One region of the Paenibacillus sp. FSL H8-0548 genome, then DNA from elsewhere that is predicted to be linked to it. Evidence: riboswitches for the same ligand, from Rfam matches in the RefSeq annotation. Region 1 holds a riboswitch; each other region holds the start of a gene.

The links. A riboswitch is a leader RNA that binds a small molecule or an ion and turns the genes downstream of it on or off. The one in region 1 is predicted to bind cobalamin.
Region 2: linked by a shared signal. The riboswitch ahead of MHI37_RS09845 (DUF4430 domain-containing protein) and the one ahead of MHI37_RS15310 (ABC transporter substrate-binding protein) in region 1 are both predicted to bind cobalamin.
Region 3: linked by a shared signal. The riboswitch ahead of MHI37_RS20965 (S-layer homology domain-containing protein) and the one ahead of MHI37_RS15310 (ABC transporter substrate-binding protein) in region 1 are both predicted to bind cobalamin.

What each region holds. Positions count from the first base shown of each region.
Region 1 is NZ_CP152049.1:3,622,531-3,625,810, forward strand. Features, by position in the region: gene MHI37_RS15295 (heavy metal translocating P-type ATPase) at 1-16, shown strand, start outside; gene MHI37_RS15300 (sulfite exporter TauE/SafE family protein) at 13-699, shown strand; gene MHI37_RS15305 (hypothetical protein) at 713-1,156, opposite strand; cobalamin riboswitch at 1,352-1,506, shown strand; gene MHI37_RS15310 (ABC transporter substrate-binding protein) at 1,649-2,641, shown strand; gene MHI37_RS15315 (iron ABC transporter permease) at 2,646-3,280, shown strand, end outside.
Region 2 is NZ_CP152049.1:2,329,667-2,332,946, reverse strand. Features, by position in the region: gene MHI37_RS09845 (DUF4430 domain-containing protein) at 1-1,890, opposite strand, end outside; cobalamin riboswitch at 2,041-2,237, opposite strand; gene MHI37_RS09840 (methyl-accepting chemotaxis protein) at 2,310-3,280, opposite strand, start outside.
Region 3 is NZ_CP152049.1:4,798,438-4,801,717, forward strand. Features, by position in the region: gene MHI37_RS20960 (DUF4430 domain-containing protein) at 1-387, opposite strand, end outside; gene MHI37_RS20965 (S-layer homology domain-containing protein) at 411-2,027, opposite strand; cobalamin riboswitch at 2,176-2,377, opposite strand; gene MHI37_RS20970 (DUF6855 family protein) at 2,466-2,870, opposite strand; gene MHI37_RS20975 (beta-L-arabinofuranosidase domain-containing protein) at 2,928-3,280, opposite strand, start outside.

The DNA.
Region 1 (3,280 bases):
TGGAGCTGGACAATGACTATTACATGGCAGCAAATCGGGTTTATTATTTTAACCGGATTGTTCAGCGCACCGCATTGTATTGGCATGTGCGGAGGCATCGTATCGGCAGTGTCCTTGAACTCCTCCGCATCGGTAACGAAATCAATGCTCCTTTATAATGCAGGTCGAATATTATCTTATACCTTGCTGGGAAGTGTGATGGGTGCTGTTGGCTCCTTCGTCGATGTAGCAGGCAGACTCGCAGGGGTACAGGGCTTAGCTTCTATTATAGGCGGCTGCTTCTTGCTGCTCTGGCTGTGGAGGAGATTTCAGCTGCCATTCATGCATCGATTATCGGCCTTTCTCCATAAGCGCTTGGCTGGGGGAGTACAGCGGTCAGAAAGTCAAGAAACTAGACATTTGCTCGCTACGGGAATTTCGTTCGGTTTTTTGCCCTGCGGCCTGACCTATGCGATGCAAATGACGGCAGCCTCCACGGGATCATGGCTCGAAGGGGCGGCCGTCATGGCCTTATTCGGTTTATCAACCTTTCCTGCGTTAGCGGCGGCTGCATCTATCGCAGCATTCGCAAACAAAAAGTGGCGTCGGTTTATGAGGAAAGCGAGTGTAGCAACGGCTTTAGCTGTTGGAATCATCTCGATATTGCGAGGACTGGCCGCTAACGGCTTTATTCCTTCTATTAATCCGTGGCTGTGGTAAGAAAGCAATGCTGCTAATGAATCGCTTGCAGCACTCTAACGAGGGTGTAGCTATGCTCTGCTTTTTCCAGCGTTATTGTTGCTTTCCATTTGCCTGCCATCAAAGGTATTCCTTCACCAGAATACTTTCCTGGCAGAACTTCAGTCATTTGAAATTCATAATCTCCACAAACCATATTCAGCATTTCAAGCTTGACGGAAAGAATTGCACCCTGCAAGGGAGCACCCGTTAGATCTGTAAGGCCAACCTCGAAGTGGTTTTCTTGAAGCACCTTGGCAGGGTAGGCATCTATCTCCCAAACAGCTTGACCAAGCTCAAATGTATGTTCTGTAATTGGGGGAGCAGCTTTAGCTCCTGAACGGAGCCAAATAAATGTCAAGCTGGCAAGCAGCGCTAGCACAACAAATATGAGTATATATTTGATGAAGGGAGCATGTGCTTTTGGCTCAGACGTCATTTTTAATAAAAACCTCCTTCGCCTTAATCCGAATATCGCTCATTACGTTACCTATGCGGTGAATGCTGTGAGCAGAACTGGTACCCTTCATTTCATATAGCTAGGTCAGTATTGGACAAATTTTATGGGTCAATGTTATATTTACTACTGATAATCTCATAGATTGAAGTGAACAGGTGCAGGAGCTAAGCGATGAGGATGAATGTCCACATAGATGGTCTTAGCTTACGCTTAATAGGGAAGCTCGGTGAAAATCCGGCACGGACCCGCCACTGTAAGGCACAGCAGCTATGCAATAGCAGCGCTGCAGCTGCCGAGTCAGAAAATCTGCCTGTTTATGTAACGCTTAAACCTACGTGGACTTGGGGAAAGTGTTGGAGAAGCTATTCGCTTAAGCTAACGGCTAAGCAGCGTATAACAGCATTTCTGACACCTTTGTCAGAGATGCTTTTTGTTGTTCATACGAAAAAAATTATGGGAGTGTAGTAAAAGATGATTGGAAAAAACAGTAATAGGATGAAGCTGTTATTCGCTTTGCTATTGTCGATGCTGGTTATGATTACAGCTGCATGCGGTGATGTCAAGGATACCGAGAACAAGCCAACAAATACAGCAAATCAATCTGGGCAAACAACGACGCATGAGCCTTCGCCAGAAGGGAGTGCCACTGTTTATCCCTTTACGATAAAGGATGATACAGGAGAAGAAATCACCTTTACGGAAGTGCCAACTAAGATCGTCACGCTTGCAGCTAGTGAAACAGAAGCCATTTATGCTATAGGCTCTGGCGGGCAGATTGTTGGAGTTGATGAATGGAGCAATTATCCAGAGGAGGTTGCGTCTAAGCCAAAGGTAGGCGATATCACGACTAATATTGAAGCGGTACTCGCCCTTGAGCCCGATCTTGTACTCGCATCATCGTCAATGAATACAGAAGCGATTGCGAAGCTTCGCGAGCTGAACATCAACGTTTATGCAACAGATCCGCTCACCTACGATGCAGTCATTGCCAAAATCGAAAATTTAGGCCATATTATGAATAAACCATCCGAGGCAGCTGCAATTGCTGAGCATATGAGCCTAGTAAAGCAGCAGGTAACTGAAGCGGTTAAGGATGCCGAGAAGAAGAAGGTATACTTAGAGTTCGATGCTGGCTGGACTGTAGGCTCCGGCACATTTCTTGATGAGCTTATTACGCTCGCTGGCGGCAGCAACATTTCCGGTTCGCTCCCAGGCTGGTACGAGATTAGCGCTGAGGATATCGTCAAGAAAAACCCAGAGTTTATTATATATCCTGCATTGAAGGAGGAGCCGAATCCTATCGTTGTGAGCATTGAAAGCCGCCCAGGCTGGAATGTCATCGATGCAGTGAAGAACAAGCATATGCATGCAGTGACCGAGGATCCGCTCGTACGCGTAGGACCGCGTCTTGCTGATGGTTTGCTGGAGCTTGCTAAAGTTATTCACCCGGATCTCGTAAAATAATAAAATGACATATAAATTGGTTTGGTATGGAGGAGCAGCTATGCTCCTTCTTGCTGTTTCTATCGTTGTCAGCCTTTCGATAGGATCAGCCGGCATCTCAGTAAGGGACGTATGGGGAATCATGCTGCATCAACTGCCTTGGCTGTCTGATCAGCCAGTTCCTTATTCGTCCGCAGAAATTGCAATCGTAACGCAGGTACGGCTCTCGCGCGTATTGCTTGCTGTCCTTGTTGGGGCATGCCTTGCACTAGCTGGTACTGGCTTTCAAGGAGTGCTTCGCAATCCGCTTGCTGATCCCTATACATTAGGGGTTGCCTCGGGCTGCTCAGTCGGCGCTGCATTTATTATTTTGTTCGGCTTGCAGACAGCGCTTGGCATGTGGACGATACCGCTCGTTGCATTCGGAACAGGAACAGTTACGTTGTTAGGCGTTTTCTGGCTGTCACGAAACAACGGGGTCATGCAGATTGAAACATTGATTTTGTCAGGAGTCATTTTACAAGCGTTTTTAGGCGCCTTTGTATCCTTCATGGTATCGATGTCGGAGGGCGTTGTGAACCAAATTTTGTTTTGGCTAATGGGTTCGCTAGCTATGCGCAGCTGGAGCAATGTTTATATGCTGCTTCCGCTTCTAGCACT
Region 2 (3,280 bases), 1.3 Mb from region 1:
AACCTCATCATTTTCTTTAAGCTCATAAGCAGCCGCTCCAACGGATGGCGCAGCTCCATTGACTTCAAACATCCAGCCATCCCAGCCGCCAAGGCTGCCCGCTGCCTGACCGTCAATCGCATTCACATAAGGACCGAAGCTGCTATTTACGATCTCATAGCTAATCTTTGGAACTGCTTGATCAAGAGCTTTCTTCAACAAATCTAGCGCTGTTGTCGGATTTTCAGTGTTTTTAATTTTAACTTCTTGTGCTGCAAAAATTGCCCCTGATATCCCGTCAACCTGCAGACTAGCTTTTACCGGAATTCTCAGAGTAATCGTATTACTCTTTTGCTTACTAATTAATGCCGCTGATAATGCTTGAATCGTAATCGGCTCACTCGTTACTTGACCATGAAGCTGAATTCTAACGGTTTGGTTATTTACACTCGTTATAGATTGAACCGTTAGGTCTGCTGAGTTTGTATTAATAATCCAATTCTCAGCGGAAATGGCCTCACTGCTGAAATCATCTCCTACAAGTGTAACATCAACATAGGGATCAGTTGTGCCGCCTGCCAGCTCTGCCGCGGTCGCAATAGCTGGGTAACGACTATAATAGAATCGAACCTTATCATTTTCTTTGAGCTGGTATTCTCCTGCACCTACATCTGGTGCAGCTCCATTAACCTCGTACATCCAGCCATCCCAGCCGCCAAGGGAGCCCGCTTCTTGCTCGTCTATTCCTTGTACATATGGACCATAGCTGCTATTTACAATGTTGTAAAGGATAGCAGGTGTTGCTTTGTCTAGTGCGTACTTAAGCGCATCTAAAGCCGTTGCCGAGTTCGTACTTTGCGGAACAGAAACGATATTTTTCTCGTAAATACGATCAGAAATGCCGTCTACTTCTACCGAAACCCGAACTGGCAGTTTAATATCAGCGAAGCGATGCCATACCGTCTTCTGATATTTGGTATCTAGTAATGCGATAAGTGACTGATTAGTCGCCATAGCATCTGCATTTGACTGACTTTCTAAATATTTGAAAGCCCCATTCTGCACTTGGAAAAGTGCATAGGAATCCAGAATACTGTTGCCATTATCAGTCCACGCATCTGATAAAACATCCTCTCCAATTGCTGTCAAGCCCGTTACGACTGCTGACATGCTGTTGGAGTTGTTGCCAAACATTACATGTTCTCCGTTTAATTGCTTTGTTTTTAAAAATGCTTTTAATTTTACAATTGCACTTTGAACAGCACTATCATTCTGATAATTTCCTAGCGCAAGTAACCCCATACCTGTCATATCAGCGTCAGAAGTCGTTCCGAAGAAAGCAAAGCCCCCGTCTGAAAGCTGTTTACTCAACAAATAATCTACAGCCTTCTGCTTAGCCGCTGCATCCCACGTACCGACAGAGCTTCCCAGCTTCGCTCCTGTATCAAGTGCAAGCATTGCCCACATATGCCTGTTTGTCAATCCATTTCCAATTGCCCCTGTAGTTGCATTTTGCTGAGCAGCAAGCTCTGCATACAGATTACGATTGGTTTCCCAGGCATGTGCAGGATCTTCCCCCATAGCTAGCAAACCAAAGATGTAATTGATATGCTCGGTTCCTGATGCGGTCGGCAGCAATCCTTGATCAGTTTTATACCAAGGCGGAAGCTGCCAGCTGCCGTCACTTAAATTTTGACCCGCACCCCAAAGTGCAACGAGATCCCACCAAGAGGTCAGTTCTGTATTTCTATTTTTATAATAATCAACAGTCTTCTCAATCATCGTATTTAATGAAGTGTTGTCTGTATGATCTGCCGCTTTACTTACCTGTGGTGCAAATAACCCAAAAATTAGAACAAAAACCAACATAGCAGGAAGCATCTTTTTCATAAATCTATTAAATGTAATCAAAGCTTTCTCTCCTTTTTCATCATATGTAAACAAAAAAAAAACACCTTTCCGTATTGGCAAGATGTTTGGTCATACCTGTGTATTCACGCATAGGCCTACTTATACCTATTGCAAAACACAAATAAACATCTCCCTCCCATCCTCGTGAGAAATATAGAGCGCTTCTATGGCAGGTCTCCTGGCTTCGCTTCATTGCCAAACTATCTCCTTCCCGTCTTAAATAGACAGTGGATTAACTGATAGTCAGCTCTGCGATACAGTGGCGGGACCGCGTCGGACTTTGACCGAACTTCCCTATTAAGCTGCATACGAATATTTACGGCAGCACCATACAAGCTATTCTATTAAATTGTAAGTAGTTGATTTGTGAATTGTATCAGATATAGCTGATTAAACAAAGGGCTTATTGCAAAAAAAGTTTATTCAATCCTAAACCGCTCAATAGATCTCCGCAGCTCCTCGGAGAGCTCATTCACTGACGAGGCTAGCGCTAGCGTCTCTTCGGCAAGCTGATTTTGATGCTCCGTGTCAGCCGCTGATTGGGCAGCATGGACCGAAGTATCCTTTGCTACTTGAGCCATTGTATCAACAGAGGCACTGACCTGTTCACTGCCTGCCGCCATTTCCTGAGTCGAAGCAGATACGTCCTGAATTTGCAGCGTAACCTGACGGGACTCCTTCCAGATCGTATCGAAGGAATCCTTCAGCTCGTGTACGATCCTCATTCCTTGCTCCATCTCCTGCTCCCCCGTATTTACTGCGCCGACCGCGTCTGCGGTTAAGGCAAGCACTTCATTGATCGTTTCTGCAATATGACCGGCATGATTCGATGCCTGCTCCGCAAGCTTCCTCACCTCGCCTGATACGACTGCGAACCCTCGGCCATACTCGCCAGCATGAGCTGCTTCAATAGCCGCATTCAGCGCCAGTAAATTCGTCTGATTCGCAATAGCCGCAATGGTGCCTGCCATTTCTTGAATTTCAGATGAGCGCTCATTAAGCTGTCCGATGACACGCGAGATAGCAGCAGTTGCCGTGCCTAATCTCTCCATCTGCCCAACAGCGTTATTCGCTTTTTCATGGCCCTCCTCGGCAGCAGCCAGCATATCGCTTGATGCTTCCGCCATTATGTTTGAGGAAAAAGCAATTCTTCCAACACTTGTAGCCATATCCTCCATCGACCTCGCAACCTCAACAGCACCATCTGCTTGATTCTCCGCGCCAATCGCCATTTCGTTAACCGTAGAGGCAAGCTGGGACGAGAGCTCTCTGCTCTGATGCGAGCCTACGCTCAGCTTGCCAGCATAATCTGACACCGAGACTGCATTGTAGCGAATCGTACGCATCAAATCTTGCATATGCTCAATAAAACGGTTGATTTCCACTCCCA
Region 3 (3,280 bases), 1.2 Mb from region 1:
CACTTCTTTTTTTGGAGTGCTTTTGTCTTTGCTTGGCGCCTCAGTCTGCGTCACTTTATCCACATGGGTTGAAGCAGCAGTTTCTGCTGGCTTAACCGGGTCTGCCGATGGTGATGGCAGCGGTGTTGCCTCAGGCTTTGCAGCATCTGCAGGCATTGGCGTCGCCGCTTCAGCGTTATCTGCTGTGCTTATCGGATCATCCTGCTGCAGATCATCAGAAATCGCCGAATCAGTCGTCTCAAGAGCGACCTCAGCCTCTATGCTGCTATTCGCCAGCTTCTCCGAGCTCTTCGGATAATTTCCGCCCCAGAAAAACGCAATAGCGAGCACGCCAATGATCAATAAAGCTGTCAACCATTTTTTGTTATTCATTTTTTTGTTATTCATTCACCCATTCGCTCCCTGCACCCTCATCCTTTTACATCCGTCATATCATATAGACCCGTTTGTCCTTTAACCATTCGCTCATAAGCAACAAGACTGTACAAGGCTTGATCCGATGCCATCAAATCCACTTCTCCGGGCTTCGCTCCGCCATTATCCGTTCCACCCTGCTTCACATGATAAAATCCTCCGTTTGGTGCAGCGAAGCTTAATAAAGCATCGATGGTGGAATATCCATTTTTAACAAATCTCGAATCCTGATGTGGATGAATGCCTAGGCCCGACAAAGCTACGATAACTTGAGCAACGCTCTCCGAGCTAACAGAGTCCCCGCTTGCAAACCCTCCATCTGCACTTTGTGCCTTCGACAGCCAGGTAATGGCACGATCTACGGCCGCTTTTACGTTATCCTTTGTTTCGTAATAAGGTGTAAGCCCCTGAATGACCATAGCTGTAACATCTGCATCTGCCGCATCAGCATTTGCGCCTAACGCCCATCCACCGTCCTGAAGCTCCCTGTTCAAAATAAAATCAATCAGAAGCTCTCTCGTGGTCTGCGTCTTCACGCCTGCAACAACTGGAATTTCATAGTGCTTGCTGTCGAGCGCAATAAGCGCGAAAATCGGACCGTTAATGCCCTGCTTGATTAACGTTTCATAGTCGGCAAGAGGTTCTCTTAGGCTGTAGCCTGCAACGTCGTCAATGTTTTTCCCAAGTGCGGTCAGCGCCAAAATAACTCTATCGTATTCCGTATATTTCACGCTATGAAGCTTGCCTGCTTTTTCCTTCATCGTTTTTTCTACATTCGATAAATAGTTAGCAAAATAGGCATCTGGAACCGCTGCACTTGAACGTGCCAGTGCTACGATAGTCCAATCACCGCCGACACTTGCAATAGCCGGATCAGTTACAGCCTTCTGCATAAAGGCTGCCGTTTGAATGATCTGCTTCGTTATCGCATCTATTTTGTCAGGATCTGTCTCGTTCTCAGCAGGCTTTTCTGCTAGCTTGTAATCGTAGGCTCTCATCGCTACAACGGCCGCCATTTCTCTCGTTACAGAAGCCTTTGGCTGGAAGCCTGATTGATCGCCCGTCATTAATTCAAAAGCAACAATTGTTTCAATATCTGCCTTCGCCCAAGCGGCGGCCGCATCTATATCTTTAATGACTGCTGGTGACTTAATGGGCTCGATCGCCAATGCCCTCACGAGAGTTGCTGCCAATTGCTCACGGGTAATACTCTCATTCGGATTAAACCTTTCATTAAAGCCGGACATATATCCCGCATGATCAGCCGCCGTCACATAAGGATAAAACCAATCCTTTTTCGCAACATCAGTAAAATTCCCAGCCCTGTCCAAGGTCATATCCAGCTTAAGAACAGAGACTAGCATTTTAGCAAACTCTGCTCTTGTAACCGCAGCCTTCGGATTAAATTTCCCATTGCTGCCTTGCACGAAGCCATTTTGCGTAGCATCGCCGATCGCGCTGTATGCCCAATCAGAGAAGGCATCTGCATCCGTATACAAATGGTGTAAATCAACACGGCTTGCAGCACTCGCTGCATCCCTGCTCCAAAAGCCCGTTGAAAGAAGCAAACTTATAACTAAAGCCCACGCCACAAACCTATTTTTTCTCATCATAAAATCTTCCTTCCCTATCTAGTCCTATATTGTTATGACATCAGAGCATCAAAAAAAACCTCACAACAGGAATAGTTAAGAGGTTTACTAGCGGGTGCAATTAAAGGATTCATGCACTAATAAACACCTTCCTATCCATCGTAGAGTTAACGGTGTATGAGAAACAGGCAGGTATTCTGACTTAGAATCATCACCCTTACAGCTTTCCACCGCTTCTCAGTGGCATGCTTGCAAGGACTCCTCTTTCACAGTGGCGGGACCGTGTGGGATTTTCACCCTCTTCCCTTTTAACCAATGGATGCTTTCACTCAAAATAAAACATCATTGGCACCTTTTTCTCCTATTCAATTTTCTTGCTCATCATATCGAATTATGGACCTTTTGTCTATGTAAAAACAACAGCCAAGGATTCTAAAATAGCATCCTTGGCCGCTGCTTTTATATTGATTTCATACGATTGCTTCTTGGCTTATGCTCTACTTCTGCAAGTCCTAATTCCTCCATCAATGGCGGTATGTACATGCCAAATCTACCTCGGAAGCCTTTTTTCAAGCCATACCAGCCGCCAAGCGGATTTTCAGGCGAACGTCCCCACGCCTCGACAGTCCCTTCTTTTGCAGGCTTTTGCTCATCTGCACTGCCTAGCTCTATCCAGTCGTTATGCCCCTTTAGCATGGCAGTTAAATCCGCAATACAACGATAATCATAATGCAAAACCGTTTTCCCTACCGTGCACACTAAAATTTCAATACCATCTTTTTCGTCTTTGTACATTTCGTATTCTGACGACTGCGGTGGAGTTTTTAATTTCCAAGGATTATCCTTTGTACCCAATATGCTCATGTTATCCATTCTCCTTTTCGATTACGGCTCACACACGGACAAGAATACGCTATTTTCTTAATTCGGTAAATGGTTTTCTGTCATAAGCGGAAAATATACGGTATAGCTTTCATCCTTTATTTCATACAGAGGAACAAACCGAATGCCCCTCTCCTGCCCTCTCGTACGGTAATAGCCAGAGTTCCACCAGCTATGGTTACGTTCCCGATCTGGGACGAGCAGAGTTTCCAGCTGCTCAGCATTTCCAATCAGCCGCCGCTGCTCATCCACCAGCCCTGCGAGTACGATCGGACCATCCATAAAGGCATAAGTTCCCGCTTCGCCTGGCAGCTGTTCAGCCCTCAGTGCCTTCGGAAGCTCGACACGTACAATGTCTCCATCCTCCCATTCACGCTCAAGCATCACATAGG